Teredinibacter purpureus: one gene and its partner. The protein of the gene in region 1 interacts with the protein of each later gene in a pairwise test. Links are inferred from orthologs where the notes say so. Each region holds a gene or a part of one and is shown on either strand. Other genes may lie near its edges.

The links.
Region 2: the proteins of hfq (region 1) and rho interact in binary tests that used the Escherichia coli proteins (3 or more experiments, as listed by UniProt). The link is inferred for Teredinibacter purpureus from one-to-one orthologs.

Annotation. Positions count from the first base shown.
Region 1 is NZ_CP060092.1:1,582,292-1,588,116, reverse strand. What follows is about bases 3,039-5,776. They hold hfq (RNA chaperone Hfq), read right to left. Parts: upstream 4,669-5,776; coding sequence 4,408-4,668; downstream 3,039-4,407. Other genes in these bases: miaA (tRNA (adenosine(37)-N6)-dimethylallyltransferase MiaA), read right to left, coding at 4,933-5,776; hflX (ribosome rescue GTPase HflX), read right to left, coding at 3,039-4,301. Also shown: H5647_RS07065 (ATP phosphoribosyltransferase regulatory subunit), read right to left, coding at 1-473; H5647_RS07060 (DUF2065 domain-containing protein), read right to left, coding at 487-672; protease modulator HflC, read right to left, coding at 818-1,690; FtsH protease activity modulator HflK, read right to left, coding at 1,693-2,841; more of hflX, read right to left, coding at 2,964-3,038; more of miaA, read right to left, coding at 5,777-5,825. UniProt on the Escherichia coli protein: RNA chaperone that binds small regulatory RNA (sRNAs) and mRNAs to facilitate mRNA translational regulation in response to envelope stress, environmental stress and changes in metabolite concentrations.
Region 2 is NZ_CP060092.1:605,737-622,869, forward strand. The notes cover bases 14,205-17,133. They hold rho (transcription termination factor Rho), read left to right. Parts: upstream 14,205-15,003; coding sequence 15,004-16,263; downstream 16,264-17,133. Other genes in these bases: trxA (thioredoxin TrxA), read left to right, coding at 14,205-14,516; H5647_RS02530 (hypothetical protein), read right to left, coding at 16,298-16,459; ubiD (4-hydroxy-3-polyprenylbenzoate decarboxylase), read left to right, coding at 16,462-17,133. Outside these bases: proC (pyrroline-5-carboxylate reductase), read left to right, coding at 1-134; H5647_RS02460 (YggT family protein), read left to right, coding at 142-729; homoserine O-succinyltransferase MetX, read left to right, coding at 880-2,031; methionine biosynthesis protein MetW, read left to right, coding at 2,031-2,621; H5647_RS02475 (DUF4426 domain-containing protein), read left to right, coding at 2,626-3,072; rdgB (RdgB/HAM1 family non-canonical purine NTP pyrophosphatase), read left to right, coding at 3,069-3,686; H5647_RS02485 (ISL3 family transposase), read right to left, coding at 4,374-5,597; H5647_RS02490 (hypothetical protein), read left to right, coding at 5,863-6,384; H5647_RS02495 (hypothetical protein), read left to right, coding at 6,336-6,719; conjugal transfer protein TraF, read right to left, coding at 6,724-8,019; radical SAM family heme chaperone HemW, read left to right, coding at 8,175-9,362; H5647_RS02510 (hybrid sensor histidine kinase/response regulator), read left to right, coding at 9,457-11,799; ppk1 (polyphosphate kinase 1), read left to right, coding at 11,913-14,021; more of trxA, read left to right, coding at 14,190-14,204. UniProt on the Escherichia coli protein: Facilitates transcription termination by a mechanism that involves Rho binding to the nascent RNA, activation of Rho's RNA-dependent ATPase activity, and release of the mRNA from the DNA template.

The DNA of each region.
Region 1 (5,825 bases):
TTGTCTAGGCCGGCAGCCTGCAATGTGCTTAACAGTAAGCTAATCACTTCTAAGTCGGCATCTATACCTGGCTCACCGAACAATTCAACACCAGCCCACACCGGAGTGCGCGATGCTAGAGGTGCTTTCGGGCGGGTGTGTAGCACATGCCCAGCATAACAAAGACGATTAACCCCTTCCCGCTTCAAGCTATGAGCATCCATTCGAGCCGCCTGTGGCGTCATATCAGCACGAATACCCATGGTCTTCCCAGACACTAAATCCGTCACCTTGAAGGTGAGCAGTTCAATATCGCGGCCCGAGCCTGTGAGAAGCGAGTCGGTAAACTCCACCATAGGCGGGATAACGTAATCGTAACCCCAGCACTTAAAAGTATCGACCAATCTACGGCGAAGTCCTTCAACTTTGTTAGCCGCTTCAGGGAGTAACTCTTCAATGCCGTCTGGCAGCAACCAGCGGTCAACTCTACTCATAATGTGTATATTCTCAATTAGTGATTAACAACAATGCCAGCCCAATCAACATGCTAAGGAGACCCATAATCCGCAAACGACGGTCATCAATAATCGCTAGGGTTGCCACCAATTTACGCCAACGATCAGGGTACAGAAAAGGCACGACGCCCTCTATGATCAATATCAGGCAAACAGCTTTACCGAGTTCTTCCCACATAGGATTCTAATGAAGCCTTTATCATTAACATTTCAGTTGTTCGCTAAGCATGACGGGTACTTTTGAAGCCCCACCCATCATCCGTAGACATAAAAAAACCGGCTCTATCGGAGCCGGTTATGTGATTTTACCATGAATTCAAGCGCTATTTGCCTTTTGAATTCTTCAGATAACGGAAGAATTCGCTATCAGGGTCAATCAGTAGTATGTCTTCTTTGCCACTAAAGCTTTGTTTATAAGCTTCCAGACTACGAACAAAGCTGTAAAACTCCGGATCTTGCTGAAAAGCCGCCGCATAGATACCGGACGCCTTTGCATCACCTTCACCACGAAGTAGCTCTGCATCACGATAAGCCTCTGCCTGCATGATCGTGCGTTGACGCTCTGCATCGGCGCGAATGATTTCCGCTTGCTCTTTACCTTGTGAACGATGTTCCTGCGCTTCTCGTTCACGCTCAGCGCGCATACGGCTAAATACCGGGCCACTCACATCCGACGGTAAATCAATTTTCTTCACTCGCACATCAACCACTTCGATACCCAGAGAATCTTGGGTAAATTCGTTTAGCTGATTGGTGAGGTTAGTCATTAATTGATCGCGCTCTCCACTCACAACTTCTTGCAATGATCGCTGAGCAAACTGGTTCCGCAAACCACCATTAATACGCTGCTCTAGCAGTCGCTTTGCGCGGGCCTCATCACCGTTAGTTGCCGTGTAATAGGTTCCTACATTGATAATACGCCACTTGGCAAAGCTGTCGACCATCATGCTTTTCTTTTCGACAGTCAGAAAACGTTCAGCTCGTGCATCCAATGTCAGTACACGCGCATCGAACTTGCGCACTTCTTGTACAATTGGGATTTTGAAATGCGCACCAGGTTGTAAGTCAGCATTGGCCACTCGACCAAGATGCAACAGCACGCCACGCTCAAACTCGTTGACGATGTAGATTGAATTCGCTGCAATCACAATGGTAACAAAAGCGAGTATGGATAATATAAAGGCTCTTACGGACATAACTATCTCCCCTCCCTACGACGCGCATTAAGACCAGACTCTTCTTGGCGAATATTCTCTAACACTTGATTCGTCAAAGTGTCCATGTCAACGGCGTCCATAGCTCGCCCAGCGGGCTGACGATTACTGCTCATAATTTTATCGAGCGGTATATACATCATGTTATTACCGCCTTCCACATCAACCATTACCTTAGAACTTAGACTCATCACTTGTTGTACCGCATCTAGGTACAAACGCTGCCGTGTCACTTCAGGGGCTTTTTTATACTCGGCAAGTAAATACTCAAAACGTTTCGCCTCACCTTCTGCTTCGGCAATGACTTTTTCTTTATACGCGTAAGCTTCTTCTAACACACGCTGTGCAGCACCACGCGCCTCAGGAATAACGCCGTTGGCATAAGCTTGCGCCTGATTCTGAAAACGCTCTTCATCTTCTCTCGCTTCAATCACTTCATCGAACGCGCCCTGTACTTCACGAGGCGGATTAGAATCTTCGATATTCACCTTTTCAATACTTATTCCTGTTTCATAGGAATCAAGGTACATTTGCAAGCGATCCTGAACATCAAAAGCAACCTGCTCTCGACCTTCGGTTAACACCGCATGCATCAAAGCCGAACCTGCCACATGCCTTAACGCACTATTTGTTGCTTGCTTTAAACTTTCTTCAGGCGATTTCACTCGCAACAAAAATTGCTCAGCATCGTTGATCAAATACTGGACTGACAATTTGATATCAACAATATTCAAATCTTTAGTAAGCATTTGCTCTGACGTGGTCCACTGGCGTACACCCGTCACATTAATGGTATAAACCTTATCCACTAAAGGCGGGTTCCAGCGAAAACCAGGGCCTTTAGTTTCATGATAATTCCCTAGGCGTAATACAACGGCCCTCTCTTGCTCGTTCACAATACCCGAGCCAAGAACAATATATATTCCCGCGATAACAATAAGAACAAGAGCAACCATAGACCAACCAAAACCAGAGCCTTGCCCGCCACCGCTTCTACCGCCGCCACCAAATAGGCCAGACAACTTCTTTTGTAGGTTTTTCAGGGCTTCATCTAGGTCGGGCGGGCCATCATTGCCGCGCTTTCCGCCACCCCAGGGGTCTTTATTATTACCACCCGGTTCATTCCAAGCCATAAGTTACTCCGTATTATTTTGAATTAGTTGAGAGGATATAAAGGCGATTTGGCCGTTTTCAACTGTACGCGTTCGCGAAACGAGCACGCTAGTTAAAAAACAGGCTAGTCAATAGGTTAGATTTAGACCGCCAGACGCTCGTCGTCTGAATCTTGTTGCGGTTGAACCGCAAGGTCTTGGAGATCAATGTTCTCAGCCGAGAGCATACGCTTGAGATCCACTTGGGGCAATCTTATCTCAATTTCACAACGACCGTCTGGCAAATAGGATTCGCCAAGCACTGCATTTTGCCGGTGCAACCGCGCACGTAAACTACCCATATCACCGGACAAACTCACTTTCTCATGGAACATGTCATCCGTTAACAAATCCGATATCGCTTTGAATAATAGCTCTATTCCCGCCCTGTCTTCTTGGGAATCCCGAGCGGAAAGCCAAACGGCGACCGGTTTGCCCAAATCATCGCGATCTATTCTGGGCGCCATACCTTCCATTAAATCGATCTTGTTATAGACCAGTAAACGCGGAATTTGATGAGCTTTGATTTCTTCTAAAACGAGATCGACCTGTTCAATATTATGCAAACGCTCATCCGCCGGGGCATCGATAACGTGCAACAACAAATCGGCACTAGCGGCCTCTTCTAGCGTGGCGCGAAACGATTCAACTAAGCGGTGTGGTAGATTACTAATAAAACCCACCGTGTCGGCGAGCACTGCGCCACCAACATCCGGTAAATTAATACGACGCATAGTAGGGTCTAAGGTCGCAAACAATTGGTCACGAACATAAACACCCGCTTCAGTAATCGCATTAAACAACGTGCTTTTACCAGCATTGGTATAACCAACAAGAGAGACGGTAGGGATATCAGCGCGGCTTCTTGCTCGCCGGCCTTGTTCACGTTGTTTTCGCACTTTTTCAAGACGCTTACCGATAGTCTTAATTCGCGCTCGTAACAAACGACGATCAGACTCCAATTGCGTTTCCCCTGGCCCACGTAAACCGATGCCACCTTTCTGTCGTTCAAGGTGCGTCCAGCCGCGAATCAACCGAGTGGACATATGCTCAAGCTGAGCTAATTCAACTTGTAACTTGCCTTCGTGGGTACGCGCACGCTGGGCAAAAATATCGAGGATAAGCCCTGTGCGGTCGAGCACACGACATTCAAGCTCTTTCTCTATATTGCGTTCTTGGCTTGGGGACAACTCGTGATTAAATATCACTAACCCAGCATCGTGCTCACGCACTAACTGAAGTAGCTCATCGAGTTTACCGGTGCCAATAAAGTACTTTGAGTGGGGTGCAGAACGCGCGCCAGTGAGCATTTCCACTGGATCTCCCCCCGCCGACAATACCAGCTCTTCAAACTCTCTGGGATCATCAGCCGCTACTGCCTTTGGCAGCTCCAAGTGAACCAAGATGGCTAATTCACCAGAATCAGGTCTATCAAAAAACAAGTAATTCTCCGCTATGAGGTTGGCTAAAAGCAGTGTCTAAGATACGTCCAAGCTAAATAGGCTGACCTAGACCAACGTCTATTCCCCTGCTTTTAGCGTCTCGAAGCTATTCACCATTATCCAGATCATCGCCAGTGCCATCAGCATTTAGCATAGGCACGCGAACAGGGCGTGAAGGGACAACAGTAGAAATAGCGTGCTTATACACCATTTGGCTTACAGTGTTTTTAAGCAAAACCACAAACTGGTCAAACGATTCAACTTGTCCCTGAAGTTTGATGCCGTTAACCAAATATATGGACACCGGAATGCGCTCTTTACGAAGCACATTAAGGTAAGGGTCTTGTAAGCTATGCCCTTTTGACATGGGTATTCTCCTTGTAAGGATCAAAAGTAAGTAGTCACGTTCTCTTAATAAAAAAACATTAAACGGGTGTTAACACGCCAAGTTCGCGCTTATAACCATTTATAGAGTTTTAAGATCAATAGTATCCGTGTAAGCGTATAAATTGACTATAGTCGTTCGGGCTAGAATGTCACGATCAACCGGCTTCCTTACCGATAATGTTAATAATCACACAATCTCTCGCCCCAACATCCTGCACTCGTCATTAAGCAGGTCTCCGCGCCATTATATGGTGGTTGGAGATAAAATTCTCAATGCTTTAATCACAATTTCACTAGAACTCAACAATTCTCCATTTTCATGCTGACTATATAACCAATTTAAGTTCGGCCAAGAGCGTAGCCACGTTAATTGTCGTTTAGCCAACTGCCGAGTTGCAATAATGCCCCGCTCTCGCATGTGAGAAAAGTCACTCTTACCCTCGAGGTAATCCCATACCTGACGATACCCCACTGCTCTAATTGCGGGCAATTCCGAATTTAAATCGCCTCGACGGTACAATGTTTCGACCTCGGAAATAAACCCGAGTTCAAGCATTAATTTAAAACGCGATTCTATCCGTTGATGAAGCACGGTTCTGTCAAAAGGTGTAATCGCAATTTGGGTCCATTCATACTCATGCAAGAGACCGCCACTGTTTTCTTGACGGAACTCACTTATTGGTTTTCCTGAAAGCCGATACACTTCAAGCGCACGGCAAATTCGCTGCGAATGGTTAGGGTGTATCAATTCCGCCGTTACACGATCAACCAGCCCTAACTGATCATGCATATACGGCCAACCAAAATCAGCGGCTTCTTTTTCGATCTGCGCGCGAGTAGCAGGCTCTGACGCTGGCATGGTTGAAAGCCCTTCGAGCAAAGCTTTGAAATACAGCATGGTGCCACCAACCAATAACGGCGTTTTACCTTGAGCAACAATATCGGCCATTTCTTTCGTCGCATCTTTTGCGAAATCTGCCGCAGAATAGGGTTCGGACGGGTCCCGAATGTTAATCAAACGATGGGGCGCGCGCGCAAGCTCATCTGCGCTAGGTTTAGCAGAGCCGATATCTAAACCACGGTAAACCAACGCAGAGTCGACACTAATAATTTCGGCGCCTAACTGTTCATGCAATG
Region 2 (17,133 bases), 960 kb from region 1 along the record:
GGGTAACGTCACCAAACGGTACTACTGCCGAGGCAATTGCCTCTTTTGAAGAAAACGACTTCCGCTCAATTGTCGAAAACGCCATGCTCGCTTGCGCTGACCGCTCACGCGAACTCGCCAAAGAATTAGGTTAAGCTCATTATGAATCCTTGGATCGAAATAGTGGTTCTTGTCATCGATACGCTTGCGTCACTGTACCTATCTTTTGTGGTCTTACGCTTTCTATTGCAAGTTGCGCGGGCCGATTTTTATAATCAATTTTCACAGGCTATTGTGAAAGTCACCAATCCATTGCTTATTCCGTTACGCAAGGTTATTCCCGGCGCGGGAGGCATAGACATAGCCTCTATAGTGCTCGCACTGTTACTGCAGCTGGTAATCGGAGAATTACTGGCCATTATTGTTGCGCAACAATGGATCAACCCGCTCCAGATGACCCTTTGGGGGCTGATAGGGCTACTAAAATTATCAACCTATATTGCCTACATTTGCCTTATTGTTTTAGTTGTCACCAGCTTTATTGCTCCCCACAGCAGCCACCCCGCTCTAGTATTGGTTCGCCAACTCATGGACCCTATACTGAACCCCGTTAAACGGATTATTCCGCCTATGGGTGGGCTTGATTTCTCCGTGCTTTTTGTATTTTTGGGCCTCACCGTGCTGCAAAAAATGCTCGATATTTTTGCCAGCAATGTTGGCCTGGTACCACTTGTAGTAATCGGATACTAACGAAGCTTAGGACCCAACAATTACCATCACTCTAATTAATTTGTGCCGGATCATTACCGGCATGAATAAGATAGCGTAAGCTAGCACCTTCTATTGTGCAGGGTTCGCTCTGCCTTCACCTAGACTATACGACACATCTAAGCCAGACAAATGCCAGAATCACTGCCAGAAAACTCCGTCGGACTTGTAGAACCCCACACCTATCACTTTGACGAACCACTGTCTTTAGCCTGTGGCCGAGATCTCGACAGCTATGATCTCGTGGTCGAAATGTACGGCACACTCAACGCAAACAAATCAAATGCCATTCTTATTTGTCACGCACTTTCCGGCCATCACCACGCTGCTGGCTACCACAGCATGGAAGACCGCAAAGCCGGTTGGTGGGACCACTATATTGGCCCCAACAAACCTTTAGATACGAATAAATTTTGTATTGTTTCGCTAAACAACCTCGGCGGCTGCCATGGCTCCACCGGCCCTACATCCCCAAACCCTGCAACGGGTAAACCCTGGGGTGCAGACTTCCCCAATTTACGCGTACGCGACTGGGTAAATTCTCAAGCACGACTCGCCGACCGCATGGGCATCCAAAAATGGGCCGCAGTTGTCGGTGGCAGCATGGGGGGAATGCAAGCCATGCGCTGGGCGCTAGAGTTTCCAGAGCGGCTCGACCATTGTGTTGTGATAGCCGCGGCAATGAAACTTACCGCTCAAAACATTGCCTTTAACCATGCCGCACGGCAAGCTATTTTGACAGACCCTGAGTATCATCAGGGCAATTACATTACCGAAGACACCGTACCCACTCGTGGCCTATCGATTGCCCGAATGATTGCTCACCTTACCTACTTATCCGACGACGGCATGGGTAAAAAATTCGGTCGAGATTTACGCTCCGGCTCGTTTGAGCAAGGCATAGAAGCACCTGTCGAATTTCAAATTGAAAGTTATTTACGATACCAAGGTGAAACTTTCTCCAAAGTTTTTGATGCAAACACTTACGTTTTAATGACACGCGCGCTGGATTATTTTGATCTAGCCCGTGAATACGACGACAACCCCGTCACAGCCTTCAAAAATGCACTGTGCAAATTTTTAATTATTTCATTCACCTCGGACTGGCGTTTTTCGCCAGAAAGATCAAAAGAAATGGTAAATGCTTTAATACGCGCTGACCGCGACGTGGTTTACGGTGAAGTAGAATCCTCTTTTGGGCACGACGCTTTTTTAGTCCCCGATCAACCGCGATATTGGGATTTGTTTACCCGGTATATGGAAAAAATTGAGGTGACTCAATAATGCGTATCGACCATGATATTATAGAAGGCTGGATAGAACCTAACTCTCGCGTACTAGATCTTGGCTGCGGCGATGGTTCCCTCTTAAAAAAATTAGCTGCACAAAAAAACATACACGGCTATGGTATTGAAATAAACTCCGAGAATATTTTACGCTGCATAGCGAATGGCGTTAACGTCATTGAACAAAACCTCGACGAAGGCTTAAGTGATTTCGACGACCAAAGTTTCGACACCGTTATTATGTCGCAAACGATCCAAACCATGCAGTACCCCGACAAAGTACTACAAGAAATGCTACGCGTCGGCCGCCAATGTATTGTCACGTTCCCTAATTTCGGCCACTGGAAAGCCCGATTCCACTTAGGTATTAACGGCCGTATGCCCGTATCAGATTTATTGCCCTACGAATGGTATAACACGCCTAACATCCATTTTTGCACATTTACCGACTTCGAAATACTCTGCGAAGCCCATAATGCAAAGCGCTTAAACAGAGAAGTTATTGGTGGCAATAAACAAGGTTCACTACTGCAAAAATTTCATCCTAATTTATTTGGCGTTACCGCCCTTTACCGACTAACACAATAACCTTATGACACATTACTTTTATTCTATTATTTTTGCGATAACATGCTTCATTAGCAGCGCCAGTATCGCTGAAACAAATCTCCAAGGCAGCCAAGTTTCCGGCGATTACGAAATCCACTACAGTGTTTTTCCTAGTAATTTTTTACTGCCCGACGTCGCAGCTGCGTACAAGATTAAACGCAGCCAATACGAAGCACTGCTTAATATTTCAATCACCCCTCGAGGCGAACACGGTGGCCACGCAGCCAACATTACCGGCACTGTCACCAACCTATTACAGCAACAAAAAATACTGGAATTTACCGAAATTAAAGAAGCCACGGCAACTTATTATCTAGCGCCCGTAAGAATTTCAGGCAAAGAAGTGGTGAATTTTACTATAGACGCACGTTTAATTGAGGGTGACGTGCCGTTAAACGCCCGCTTTAGCAGCGAGCTTGTTTCACAATGAAACAGCAAGTTGTTTTAGCCAGCGGCAATGCGGGAAAATTACGCGAATTTTCTAGGCTGCTCTTCCAGTGTGATTTTGAAGTACTCCCACAATCCGCTTTTAATGTACCCGAAGCCGAAGAAACGGGCCTCACGTTTGTGGAAAACGCAATATTAAAAGCACGTAATGCTTGCGCACATACCGGGTTACCCTCTATTGCAGACGACTCAGGCATTGAGGTTGATGCACTGCTAGGTAAACCAGGCATTTACTCTGCTCGATTTTCGGCCAATTGGCTTGGCGAACCTGCGAGCGACACACGCAACAACCTCTATTTACTAGACCAACTAAACACCATCACCGAACGTAAAAATCGAAGCGCGCGCTATCAATGCGTATTAGTTTACCTGCGCCATAAAGAAGACCCCACGCCCATTATTTGTCAGGGTAGCTGGGAGGGGTTTATCTTGGATGCGCCAACAGGCGCTGAAGGCTTCGGCTACGATCCATTATTTTATGTGCCCGAATTTGATTGCAGCTCGGCCGAGCTGGATAAAGACTTAAAAAATAAAATTAGCCATCGTGGCAAGGCATTACAAACGCTATTAGAAGCCATTAAAACGGAAAAAATTTAAATTCCATAAGCTTACTTAAGAACAAAAAGACTCAAACCAAGAGGTGCACGAGTCATTCAGTTCTCGCGCAGGGGAAATTATAGTCTGTTCTTCGTTGCCTGATCTACAATAGGCATAAATAATAACGGACAAGTCTAAAAGGGATTTTAAAATGAACTTACCTCTTACCAGTAAAGTTTAAATTACTAGCCAGCGCACTGTTTATAGTCAGTATTTCCTCACTAGCCTCGCCATTACTCGCATCCGAGCCCGAAGAGGGTCCCTCATCAATAGGATATAAAACGATAGAAGAGAGCGTATTGAGTGCTCTAGCAAGAGAACAATTACGTCAACAATTTGCTGCCGCCGCCTATGCCGAAACGCAAAGAGGAATAGGCGGCGGCAAACGCGGCATCTCAGCAAACGCAAGAGAATGAGAATAAACTTTCAATCTGCTTAAATTCAGCCAACGGTAGCTTACAAGGGTGCAAGTACAACGCAAAGACAAGATTGGTTAAGGACTTAAGGTCATGCTCAAGTTTGGCCGCAGGTTTTAGTGGCACCCTAGTTCTCAGTAGCGGTCCAATATCAATCAGTGTCGAAGGAAGCGTACAACCTTACGTCAATCAATGTAACCTCGTTGCCCAACCGACCGAAGAGGCCAATACAGCAAACTGTACGTATATGGGCCTTCCCCTATTCGGGTGGCTAGATTTCTGGCATCAGGTCCAGCCCGCCGAGATGAAATAAAATTGCAGCCTTAAAACGGGCCTTATGCCTAAAACCTTTCGCTTTTACTTTTAGCATTTTTATTCTGCTATTTATACTTTCTGCACCAGCATTATTCTTTTTATTTACGATGGCGTTTATTATCCCCCATAGATTCTTCTTTATGCTTTTAGCTACCGATTTTATAGGATTGAGGCGGCTTCTTATCGCCCAGCTGTACCATTGCTTCCAAGCTTCTTCAGCCCATATACGATCATCATAATTCCAGAGCTCCATGGCATACTCCTTTATCGCCCATGCGCGTGCAGTCTTCTTTGCTACAACGCTTAATGTTGAAATCTGTACAGAATGAATATCCTTTAGATTTTCACGTGATCTCAGCCATGCAAATTTCGATCTATGGAGCTCTAGCTTGTGTTGTTGCGCGACCATATTGGCTTCACTTTTACGAACACTATTTAGAGCCTTATTTAAGTCCATCGCAACATGGAACCTATCAAAACATATCGCTCTTTCCCAGTGAGGAATATACTCTTTGGTGGCATAAATATAGGACGGACTCATATCCATACTAATCGTTTCAACTGATTGGATTTGCTTGTCACTTAATCCTGTAAAAAATGCGTTTAAACTCGATTTTTTGCGATCTTCTTGGACATCTATTGCATGCCCATGATCATTGGAAACAATGGTCACATATTCATGTCCCTTTTTGCTGCAGACCTCATCGACAGCTAGGTTTTGAATATGTAGATGAGACCGTCTTTTTAGGCCTCGCTCTACAGCCCGCTTCATTATTCCATCGGCAGCATTCCAGCTAAGCGCCAGCTTCTTACTGACGGCATTAATACTCGCCTCTTGAAGCCAGGAGATTACATAAGCCTCAAACATCAAGGTGAAACTTGATCGCTTATCAGCCCAGGGGATATCAGCTTGCAATACACCGTGCGTGCGACATTTAGAGCGAGGGATATTCGCGTGAACGAGAGTGCGAAATTGACAGCTATCGAGATGGCGCCATGTTCTTGTTCTGGTGTCATGGCGACTACATCTGGATTCACACAAAGGGCAGGTTAAATGTTTGTCGCAATCGTATTCAACGTGGACGTGAACGGTGTTGTCACGCTCATCTAGCTGAACTGATTCGACAAACCAAGGAGAAGAGATTGATAATATTTTTTCGTAAAGAGAAAGCTCGTCCATCACTGAAAACCAAGAAATAAAAGGCTGGGATTCTAGGGGAGTTTATTAGGAAAGGCTAGAAAGCCACCCGAATAGGGGAAGGCCCACGTATATGCATGCTTTAGCAGAAAACAATTGCCTAGCAGCCTGGGAGTAAAGGTGCACTTAATGGGTATGACGGTAAACCTGTGTATTTATAGAGAAAATTTAAACTAATCATACCCATTAATTATCTTTCCAATAATGCATAACCATTTCATTAGCCGGCTTTAGGGAAAGTTTAACAGTGAAAAAAATTTTCAAAGTAAGCGTTCTTTTACTTATCGTAACGTGTGGGTTATCTCTAGTTATAATTCAAGACCGAGCCCTTAAGGGCGGCTCCGTCGAAGTAAAAGAACAGAACAGTTCCCTACAAAATACAATAGCCAACAACTCAACTATCTCCGATAACCAAAGCTTAATTTCCAGCACACCTAAAACGACCAGCCACCAAGACTCCCAAATCGGTTCAGCTGAGGTTCTACTCAGCGACGAAGATATTGAAAGAGATTTAGCGGGTCTACCAACAACCGCACAAATTCAAGCGGGAGCGGAATACAACCGAGAGCATGGCTGGGTCGATCAAGACGCAAGTGAAATTTACACACACTATTCGACCACAGAGCTGAATGCTCTCGCCAATGCTGGCGACCTAATTGCGATCGATACCTTAGCCCTTAGGTATGGCGCCGAAGGAAAAACAAAAGAAATGCTGGCCATGTGGCGCAAGGGGGTACTTTTGGCTCAAGTGCAAACGCCGTTGCCTTAGGCGGCGGCTCCCTTATAAGTTACAAACATTTAAAGACCAACCCAGAAGCAGCACAAGAATTACTCATTGATGGTCTAGCGTGGTACAAAATAGCGATGGTCAGGGGAGACTCCGTTGCAGAGATGCTTCTTAAAAGCGATATTAAGCGCTATGGCATCGACCTATTCACTGTTCCACAAGAAGAAGTCGACCGAAAAGCAGCTGAGCTTTATCACGCATTGAGCAAGGAGCGAGAAGAGCTGGGGCTAGGAACTTACGACAATAACGTGCCCGAACATTTAGAAACGTTCTTTTACTATATGTCTGGAAAGTGGGCTAAAGAGTATCGCCAATAATAAATTAAAACACCCAACCCAATTGTAAACCCGCACCCGTACTGGTTGAACCCGTAGCGTAAGAAAGCTCAAACGCCATACCTTTAAATTGGTAGGCCACACCACCGGCAATAACATCGTCACGCAAGCCTGTCATATCTTGGCGATAGCCTAAGCACAACTCTAGCGCTTCAAACGGTGATATTGCCAAACCCAAACTGGTTTCTTGTGTGGGGGCTTCTGCCGCCATCGCTTCATTCTCTATAACATCCACATCCAACCCTAGGGTTAACCAATCGTTCACATACGCAAAGCCCATACGTGGCCGTGGATTTAGCTTCAGCAGCAAACCATCATCCGTTTCAAATTCTTCAGGAATAATATCTTTTACGGCAAAACCTATACGGTAATGGCCGAACATTTCCAAAGCGATGCCCACATCTGCGTTAAGGCCTACATAGGTGCGCTGGCTGCCGAGAAAATCTAATTCGTCTGTATCGAAATTGGTGGTTTCTCGAAACACATCCACACGAATAACTTTGGGGGTAACACCAATAGCCAAGGCTTGGTCGAACACGTCAAACTGTTTGGCTACCGCTACAGCCCATTCACTAATAACAACCCCACCCACATCAACAGTGGACGTTAACTGTTCGGTGGGATCAATTAAATTACCATTGGCATCAAGGAGTTCGGCAGGAATATCAGTGGGCGCGCCACCGTCAGCAACAGTATCCAGCGCTAGAATATAACGTTCGAGCAAAGCACTGTCCTCTGGTGGAATAGTCGACGTACCCAGCCCTAACGTTCGCACACCAAAATAGAAGGCGCCCCCTTCAAGTAAGCTCGGCTCACTCACAGAAAAGCTCACCACCGCATCCATGTTCACATCTTCATTCGCCAAATCATCCAGCAAGGCATCCAGTTCGCGCGCTAAGTCAGCGGTTTGAGCAGCTGTTGCTGCCGAAGGCGCGGCATTAAAGGTACTCACGGCTCCACCAAGGCGCTGGTCCAAATCATCGTTGGCGGCATTAACAACATCTTCCACAACGTTGTCGGCTTGAATCACAACGTTGGGAAACACCACCCTTCCGTGCCGAGTATCTTCTTCTCGCTCATCATGAAACGCTAACAATGCCGCGTTGTAATACTGCGCCGAATGCCAGCTTGCTGTGGCAACGGTCGCACCTCCCATTGCCAAGCCGCGTGCATCATAAATTCCATAATTCACAGCTAGTGCAGACATCGGTAAACACCCACCGCTCCACACAATGGCTACGGCCATCAATTTAAGAGGAAATCTCACCCACGACTGGCTCAAAGAGCACTCCTTCTTTTTGTTTTGATTAAATCGAGCATTATCTTCGCTATAGTGTAATCGCAACCGACTTCCACCGTTTGTTTCATTTTGTAATCATAGATCTCTGCACGTTCACTGAGTTAAAGTAACGCCCAACCCATAGCTAAACAACACTCATGCCGTCATCGCTTACCTTAAACTCACTGCCACCACTCTCGCTCTATATACACATACCGTGGTGTGTCCGTAAATGTCCCTATTGCGATTTCAACTCGCATCAAGCCAACGGTGAGCTACCTATACAGCGCTATATCGATGCTCTCGAGCAAGATTTAAAAACCGATGCATTCCTTGCGCAAGGCCGAAAACTTGAAAGCATTTTTTTCGGCGGTGGCACCCCAAGTTTACTGCCGGCTAAAGCCGTCGGTCGAATACTAGACGCCGCCGCGACCACCATTGGCCTATCACCCACCTGCGAGATTACCTTAGAAGCCAACCCCGGCACGGCCGAATACGATAGTTTCAACGGGTATCGCAGCGCTGGAGTAAACCGTCTTTCCATGGGCGTACAAAGCTTCGATGCCCAGCAACTCAAAACGCTGGGCCGTATTCACTCACCAAATGATGTTATTCACGCATTCGAACTGGCCCGCAAAGCTGGCTTCGACAACATGAATCTCGATTTGATGTTCGCCTTGCCGCAGCAAACACGACAAGGCGCCGCACAAGACCTTAAGAAAGCCATCGCATTAGCCCCAGAGCACCTTTCTTGGTACCAACTCACCATTGAGCCGAATACCGAGTTTTACAGCCGCCCCCCGCAACAACCAGAAGACGATACCGTGTGGGATATCCAACAACATGGGCAACAACAGCTCGCCGAGGCAGGCTACCACCAATATGAAATTTCGGCGTATGCCCAACCTCATTTGCGCGCCGCCCACAATATGAATTATTGGCAGTTTGGCGATTACCTCGCCATTGGCGCTGGTGCCCACGGTAAAATTACCCAATTCGACACGCAACACATTATGCGTTTTCGGAAAACGCGCATGCCAGAACACTACTTAGGCGCCATGCAAAAGCAAGTTTTACAGGGCAACCCCTTCAATGCCGATAGCCATCACGTCGACACAACAGCACTGCCCTTTGAGTTTATGATGAATGCTCTGCGACTCGTTCATGGTGTTCCAACAAGGCTTTACAGCGAACGCACAGGGCTTTCAATAGACAATATTCAGAACCTGTTGCAGCAGCAACAAAACAAAGCCCTACTTGCCCCTTGGCAATCGCACCTGCAAGCAACGCCCTTAGGGCATCAATACTTAAACAACCTACTGGAAGCCTTTCTGGCAGAGACATAACAACCACCGTATACCGAGTAAGCTAATGGCTGCTACACTCATTGAGGACCTTGCCAAATAAAGCTAAGCATGACCGTGGCCAACTATTCATTCGATGCGTACATCTAATAAAACTCCACAAACCCGCAGCATTGCACAGCGCCTATCTTTGCTGGCACTCATTATCGGGCTCATTATAATCTTTTTGGCTATCGGTGAACGATTGCTGCTTGAGCGCAACTACACCCAACACCTGTCACTCGAACTCGACGCCTCCGCTCAGGCCATTACACCTTGGATCGCTCGGGCTCTCGCCCGTAACAGTGAGCAACAAGTTAATAAAGTACTCAACGAACACCACGTACTCCACCCAGCATTAACTCTGACGCTAACACAACAATTTGGCAGCCGAGTTGAGCAGCTCACGTCTATCGCGGGTACAGAACAATCCGGATGGCGACGCCACCTTAGCCAAAACTACCCCCTCGCTACAGAACACGGCAATTACAACTTAACGCTAGAAAGTTCAGATGCGTTCTTTAACCGTGAGTTTTTAAACGCGTTTTTATATAACTTAATGCTCGAAAGCGCCGTTATGTTAATGATGGCCATCGCTATTCTAAATTTGGTACACCGACTCGTCATTCGCCACCTTCACAGTATTGCCGACCAAGCCAAAACGGTATCGCTGAATAACCTTGAAGCACCCATCGCGCTAGACCGCCCGCCCTCAACGAAAGGGAAAGACGAGCTAGACTCGATCGTTGAAGCGCTCGAAACCATGCGAAACACCATTCAAGACGATCTGTGGCAACGCAACGAAATTGAAAAAGCCCTACTAACGGAAAAAGAAGAAAAACTCGAAACTCGAAAATTAATCCAACAATTTGAAGCCGCACATCAAGCCAAGAGTCAATTTATCGCGACGATGAGTCACGAAATACGCACCCCCATGAACGGGGTCATTGGCATGATAGAAATGCTTCGTGATACCCCCTTAAACGATACTCAGAAACACTATTTAGATGTTATTTTTCGATCAGGGGAATCGCTGCTTGATATTATTAATGACATCCTCGACTACTCCAAAATCGAAGCCGGCAAGATGCACCTGGAAGATGTCGAATTCGATCTTAACCAATTAATTAACGATTGCCTGCAACTATTCAGCGCCACAACGCACAAACGCGACATAGAACTGCTATGCAATGTTCATCCCTCTGCCCCCATTTACCTCAAAGGTGACCCAACCCGTTTACGGCAGATTTTAGTGAATCTAATCGGCAACGCCTTCAAATTCACATCGTCAGGCTACGTGTTTGTTGAAGTACTACCCATGAAGCAGACTGCCAGTGAAACGCCCGTACTAAAATTCTCAGTCTCCGATAGCGGAATTGGTATAGAGCGGCAAAAACTTAACCATTTATTTGACGCCTTCAGTCAAGCCGATAGCACAACCAGCCGCCGCTTTGGTGGAACAGGGCTTGGGCTCGCAATATGCAAGCAGCTCGCCGAACTCATGAACGGCAAGATTGGGGTGAACAGCAAGCCCAACGAGGGCTCCACGTTTTGGTTTACCAGTGAATTCCATTTGCCCGATGATTCTTCAAACCGCCAAGCACCCAGCTCCAGCTTAGCGCTTTCTGGGAAGCGCGTTCTCGCGATACATAACACCCCCATACTCAATCGGGCATTTGGTGAACATACCGCCAGCTGGAACGTAACCTGTCACACCCTCGATAATGCCGACAAGGCCTTGGAACGCTTAAAAATACTGCCCAACAGCAAGAAATACGACTTTATTTTCATCGACCAAACCGTTGACGGTAAGGATGGTTTTATGGTCGCCAAAGCCATTCGCAAATTAGAACTTTACGCTGAAACCCCTATTATTATTCTTACCCGGGAACGCACCACAAACTTCAGCATGGAGCAACTAATGCCAGTCACCTCCGTGCTACCACGACCTCTCACCATTAGCGCAATAAAAAACACACTCCTTGCGCAAGCGACAGGCGTGATGCTTGACGAGCTCATATCCATGGAAAGTAAAAGTATTGCACCACAACGAAAACTCAACGTATTAGTTGCCGAAGACAACGCCGTAAACCGAATGGTAATAGAAGGCCTATTGAGTAAAATTGAAATAGAACCTATATTTGCGGAAGATGGCAAACAAGCACTGGATGCCTTTATTGAAGCAGACCCTCGATTCGACTTAATTTTTATGGATTGCGAAATGCCGGAAATGGACGGCTTTGAATCTACCGAAAAAATTCGTGAACAGGAACACAATAAAGCGCACACGCCCATCCCCATAATCGCCCTCACGGCACACGTAGAAGCCGAACATCGCCAACGCGTCTTCAATGTAGGCATGAGCTACTACCTCACAAAACCCGTGACAATGGAAAAGCTCCGAGAATCATTAGTCTCGGTTGGCGTACTGCAAGATTAAGCGTATTGTAACCAAGGCTTTACTATTCATACTTATGATATGAGAACCATTTAAACGCAATACAAGCGCTATATTGTATATACTGTTTTGCTCAACTATCAGGACAGACGTACATGCCCGAACTCGACACTGCCGCAACCCCCCCAGAAACTGCCGAAACTATTTCGCTCGACAACAATGCGTATTATCTCAATCGAGAGTTAAGCCACCTCGCATTCAATCAACGCGTTCTCGCGCAAGCATTAGACGAAAGCCACCCCATACTCGAGCGTCTTAAATTTTTGTTAATTTTTAGCTCCAACCTCGACGAATTTTTTGAAATTCGCGTCGCAGGGTTAATGCAAAGCATAAAGTTTGAACGAGAAACCACTGGCCCTGACGGCATGCCGCCTAGCGAAACCTTGCGGAAAATTAGCGAAATTTGTCACAAAACGGTAGATCAACAATATAAAACGCTAAACGATATTTTAATACCGGCAATGGCAACCGAAGGGATTCGCTTTTTACGTCGAAAACAATGGACGACAGCCCAAACTGAATGGGTTGAAAATTTTATAGAGCATGAAGTACTACCCATCATAAGCCCGATAGGTATCGACCCCGCTCACCCATTTCCTCGGCTCGTCAATAAAAGCCTTAATTTCATTGTAAAGCTCGAGGGAAAAGACGCCTTCGGACGCGACCTCAATTACGCCGTTGTTCCAGCACCTCGAACACTACCCCGCGTGATCAAACTACCCGATGAATTAGGCGAACCCGGCCATAACTTTATTTTTCTCTCCTCTATGATTCACGCCAATGCCGACAAAATGTTCCCCGGCATGAAGGCATTAGGCTGTTATCAATTCCGCATCACCCGCAATGCCGACTTAGATGTCGACATGGAAGGTATTGCCGACCTCGCCCGTGCCCTAAGAGGTGAATTACATTCACGGCGTTTCGGCACAGCCGTAAGATTAGAAGTCGCCGATAACTGCCCAGAAGAGCTCACCCAATTTTTACTTCAAGAAACAGGCTTAACCGAAAGCGAACTCTATCGCGTGCATGGGCCGGTAAACCTTAAGCGCCTTATGAAGGTGCCAACACAAGTCGGTCGACCCGACTTGCTCTACCCTCCTTTTACGCCAACTATGCCCAAAGGCCTTGCTCGAAAAGACAATATTTTTGACGCCGTTGCCCGCAAAGACTATTTACTGCAACACCCCTTCGAGTCGTTTGCGCCCGTCATTCAATTATTGCGGCAAGCAGCAAAAGACCCTCACGTGGTGGCCATAAAGCAAACACTGTATCGCTCGGGTGGCCTCAAATCATCGATCGTAGACGCACTCATAGATGCGGCGCGCAACGGCAAAGAAGTTACGGCCATTGTTGAATTACGAGCCCGCTTTGACGAAGAAGAGAATCTCGAGCTAGCCAGCCGCTTACAAGAAGCTGGAGCCGTGGTGGTTTACGGTGTAGTCGGATACAAAACGCACTCGAAAATGGTGCTCGTGGTTCGCCGGGAAGGCGGCGAATTAAAGCGGTATGTACACTTAGGCACGGGCAACTACCACAGCGGTAACGCACGCCTGTACACCGATTACTCCCTTCTCACCGCCGATCCCGTACTGTGCGGCGACGTACACCGAATATTCCAACAGCTCACCGGCATGGGTAAAACAGAACGCATGGATAAACTGCTCCACGCGCCTTTTACCTTAAAACGGCAGCTCATACGGCTTATCGATGGCGAAGTAAAAGCACATCGCGATGGCAAACCGGCTCATATTATTCTTAAGTGCAATGGGCTCACCGAACCCAAAATCATTCAAGCGCTCTACAAAGCGTCACAGGCCGGCGTCTCTATCGACCTGATTATTCGGGGTATGTGTTGTTTACGGCCGGGAATTCCCGGCGTTTCGGACAATATCCGTGTTCGCTCTGTTGTCGGCCGATTTTTAGAACACACACGAACGTATTATTTTGCCAATAGCGAGCCCACCGTATTTTGTGCCAGTGCTGACCTAATGGAACGCAACCTCACCCATCGCGTGGAAACCTGCTTTCCGGTACAACAACCAGAACTCGCCCAACGTATTTATCGGGAATTGTTACTGTATATCAACGATAATATGCGCAGCTGGCAGCTCGACAATTCCGGCCATTACACCGAAAACCAGTGCGCTCAAGATGAGAGCCCACAAGGAGCACAAGAAGAACTCCTCCACTTGCTATCAAAATAATCATGCCCTATTAGGGTTGTAATTCCTTATCAGTGACCTAATTTACAAGATCAATGGCGCTGATAGGGCATAAACCGTCTTCAGGCTCTTATTTGGCCTTGTATCGAATACGGGCTATCCTTATCATTACCGCCTCTTCCCCTATACCCCCTTTTGGAGAATCTAAATATGAGTGACGCGATCGTTCACACTAGCGATGCAAACTTTGAACAAGACGTTTTGTCTGCTCAAGGCCCCGTTCTGGTTGACTTTTGGGCAGCATGGTGTGGTCCTTGCAAAATGATCGCGCCCGTTCTCGACGAACTTTCTCAGGAATACGGCGACAAGATCAAGATTTGTAAAATGGATGTAGACGCCAATAAGGCCACACCGGCCAAATTCAATATTCGCGGCATTCCAACATTGATTATTTTCAAGAACGGCAGCGCAGAAGGCACTAAAGTGGGTGCTTTATCGAAAGCGCAGTTAAAAGAATTTATTGAAAGCAATCTTTAAGAAATACCCTCGATATGGGCAGGGTCAAAAAATGCGACCCTATCCATATCAAGTTCTTGCGTATTAGGACTTTGCACTGAGTTATTTTTGTGGCTATACTGCAGATGTCTCGCATTTAAGCATTTCCGCTCATTTCTCCTGCAGTCACCATTACCTCGACTTTCAGCAACCCGATGACTGGATCTACGCAGACACAGCTGCCCAATCGGATAATCTTTATCACCTACTCGCGTTATCGATAGCAACACCAAGCCTGACCTACGGCTAACTAAAATGTCGAAGCGCCAACCGAATTCCGACACTCATTATAAAATGCAGCAAATAAGACTCCCGATTTCGAATCAGAAAATTTTGAACTGACTGAGCGTGGCCTTTTATGAATACTCGTCATTTGTACCTCAGTTTATTAACAGATTACTAATATCGACACTATTATTAACCCAATCATCTGGCAATTGCCGACAAGCCCTCCTACCGTATTAATCTTATGAATCTCACTGACCTCAAGAAAAAACCAATAGAAGAACTCATCGATATTGCTAAAGAGATGGGTATGGAAAGCCTAGCCCGCTCTCGCAAACAAGATGTCATTTTTAATATCCTAAAACGCCACGCCCGCAGCGGCGAAGATATTTACGGTGATGGGGTACTCGAAATTCTGCAGGACGGCTTCGGCTTTTTACGTTCAGCGGGCGCCAGCTACCTCGCTGGCCCAGATGACATCTATGTATCACCTAGCCAAATTCGACGCTTCAATTTACGTACTGGCGATACTATCTCCGGTAAAATTCGCCCCCCAAAAGAAGGCGAACGCTATTTTGCGCTACTAAAAGTTAATCAAATTAACTTTGACAAGCCCGAGAATTCACGCAATAAAATTCTGTTTGAAAACCTCACCCCCTTATTTCCTACAGAACGTCTAACACTCGAAACGGGTAATGGGTCTACCGAAGACTTAACCGGCCGCATCATTGATTTAATATCTCCAATTGGTAAAGGCCAGCGAGGCCTTATTGTCGCGCCACCAAAGGCCGGTAAAACCATCATGATGCAAAATATGGCACAAGCTATTACCCGCAATAACCCCGAATGCCACCTTATTGTACTGCTAATTGACGAGCGTCCGGAAGAAGTTACCGAGATGCAACGCTCTGTTCTGGGTGAGGTGGTTGCATCCACCTTCGACGAACCCCCCTCACGCCATGTTCAAGTTGCCGAAATGGTTATTGAACGTGCAAAACGGTTGGTAGAGCATAAAAAAGACGTAGTCATATTGCTCGACTCCGTTACGCGTTTAGCGCGTGCGTACAACACCGTTATACCCTCATCCGGTAAAGTGCTAACCGGTGGTGTCGATGCTCACGCCCTTGAACGCCCCAAACGTTTCTTTGGTGCCGCACGAAATATTGAAGAAGGCGGTAGCCTTTCCATCGTTGCCACAGCGCTGATCGATACCGGCTCTAAAATGGACGAAGTTATCTATGAAGAGTTTAAAGGTACAGGAAACCTAGAATTACACCTCGACCGTAAAATCGCCGAGAAACGCGTTTACCCTGCCATCAATATTCGTCGCTCCGGTACCCGCCGCGAAGACTTACTTATGAAAGAAGATGAACTGGCACGCGTATGGATTCTTCGTAAATTACTCCATGACATGGAAGATATCTCCGCAACTGAATTTTTAGTCGATCGACTTAAAGGCTTTAAGTCGAACAAAGAATTTTTCTTATCCATGAAATCTAAATAGCGACTGTTTAACGCGTTGCCTTCGCAGTGTCGGTTTACGGCACACCTTGTGCGAAGGCAACGCTGCTCATGGCAGCATTAAAAACAACCCAATCATCACTCACAACAACATCCCAAAGGGAGCTTGCAACCGCTCCGTATTCTCGTTGCCCCTCTTTTGGGCTCACTCGAAACGAAGCGCTCTGCACAACGCGCATCTATGTTTAAAGACCTCCGCGATTTTATCCAGCTGCTTGAGAAAAAGGGCCAGCTCAAACGCATCACACACCCGGTAAGCTGCCACCTCGAAATAACAGAGATTTGCGATCGAACGTTACGCGCGGGAGGGCCTGCACTGCTATTTGAAAATATCGAAGGCCACACCATACCGTTACTCGGCAATTTATTTGGCACGCCCGAACGCGTAGCTCTAGGAATGGGCCAAGAATCGGTTGAAGCACTGCGAGATGTTGGCGAACTCCTTGCGTTTTTAAAAGAGCCAGAACCACCAAAAGGCTTGAGAGATGCGTGGCAGAAAATGCCAATATTTAAGCAAGTGCTCAATATGTCGCCCAAAGAAGTGACGAAGGCACCCTGCCAACACAACGTAATGGAAGGCAGCGATGTCGACCTAACCAAAATCCCCATCCAAACGTGTTGGCCCGGAGATGTTGCACCGTTGGTTACGTGGCCCCTTGTCATTACCCGCGGCCCCCACAAAGAAAGACAGAACCTCGGCATCTACCGCATGCAACTCATCGGTAAAAACCGGTTGATTATGCGTTGGCTAAGCCATCGTGGCGGCGCGTTAGACTTTAGAGAATGGCAAAAAAAATATCCCGGTGAGAACTTCCCTGTATCTGTTGCACTTGGCGCAGACCCCGCAACTATT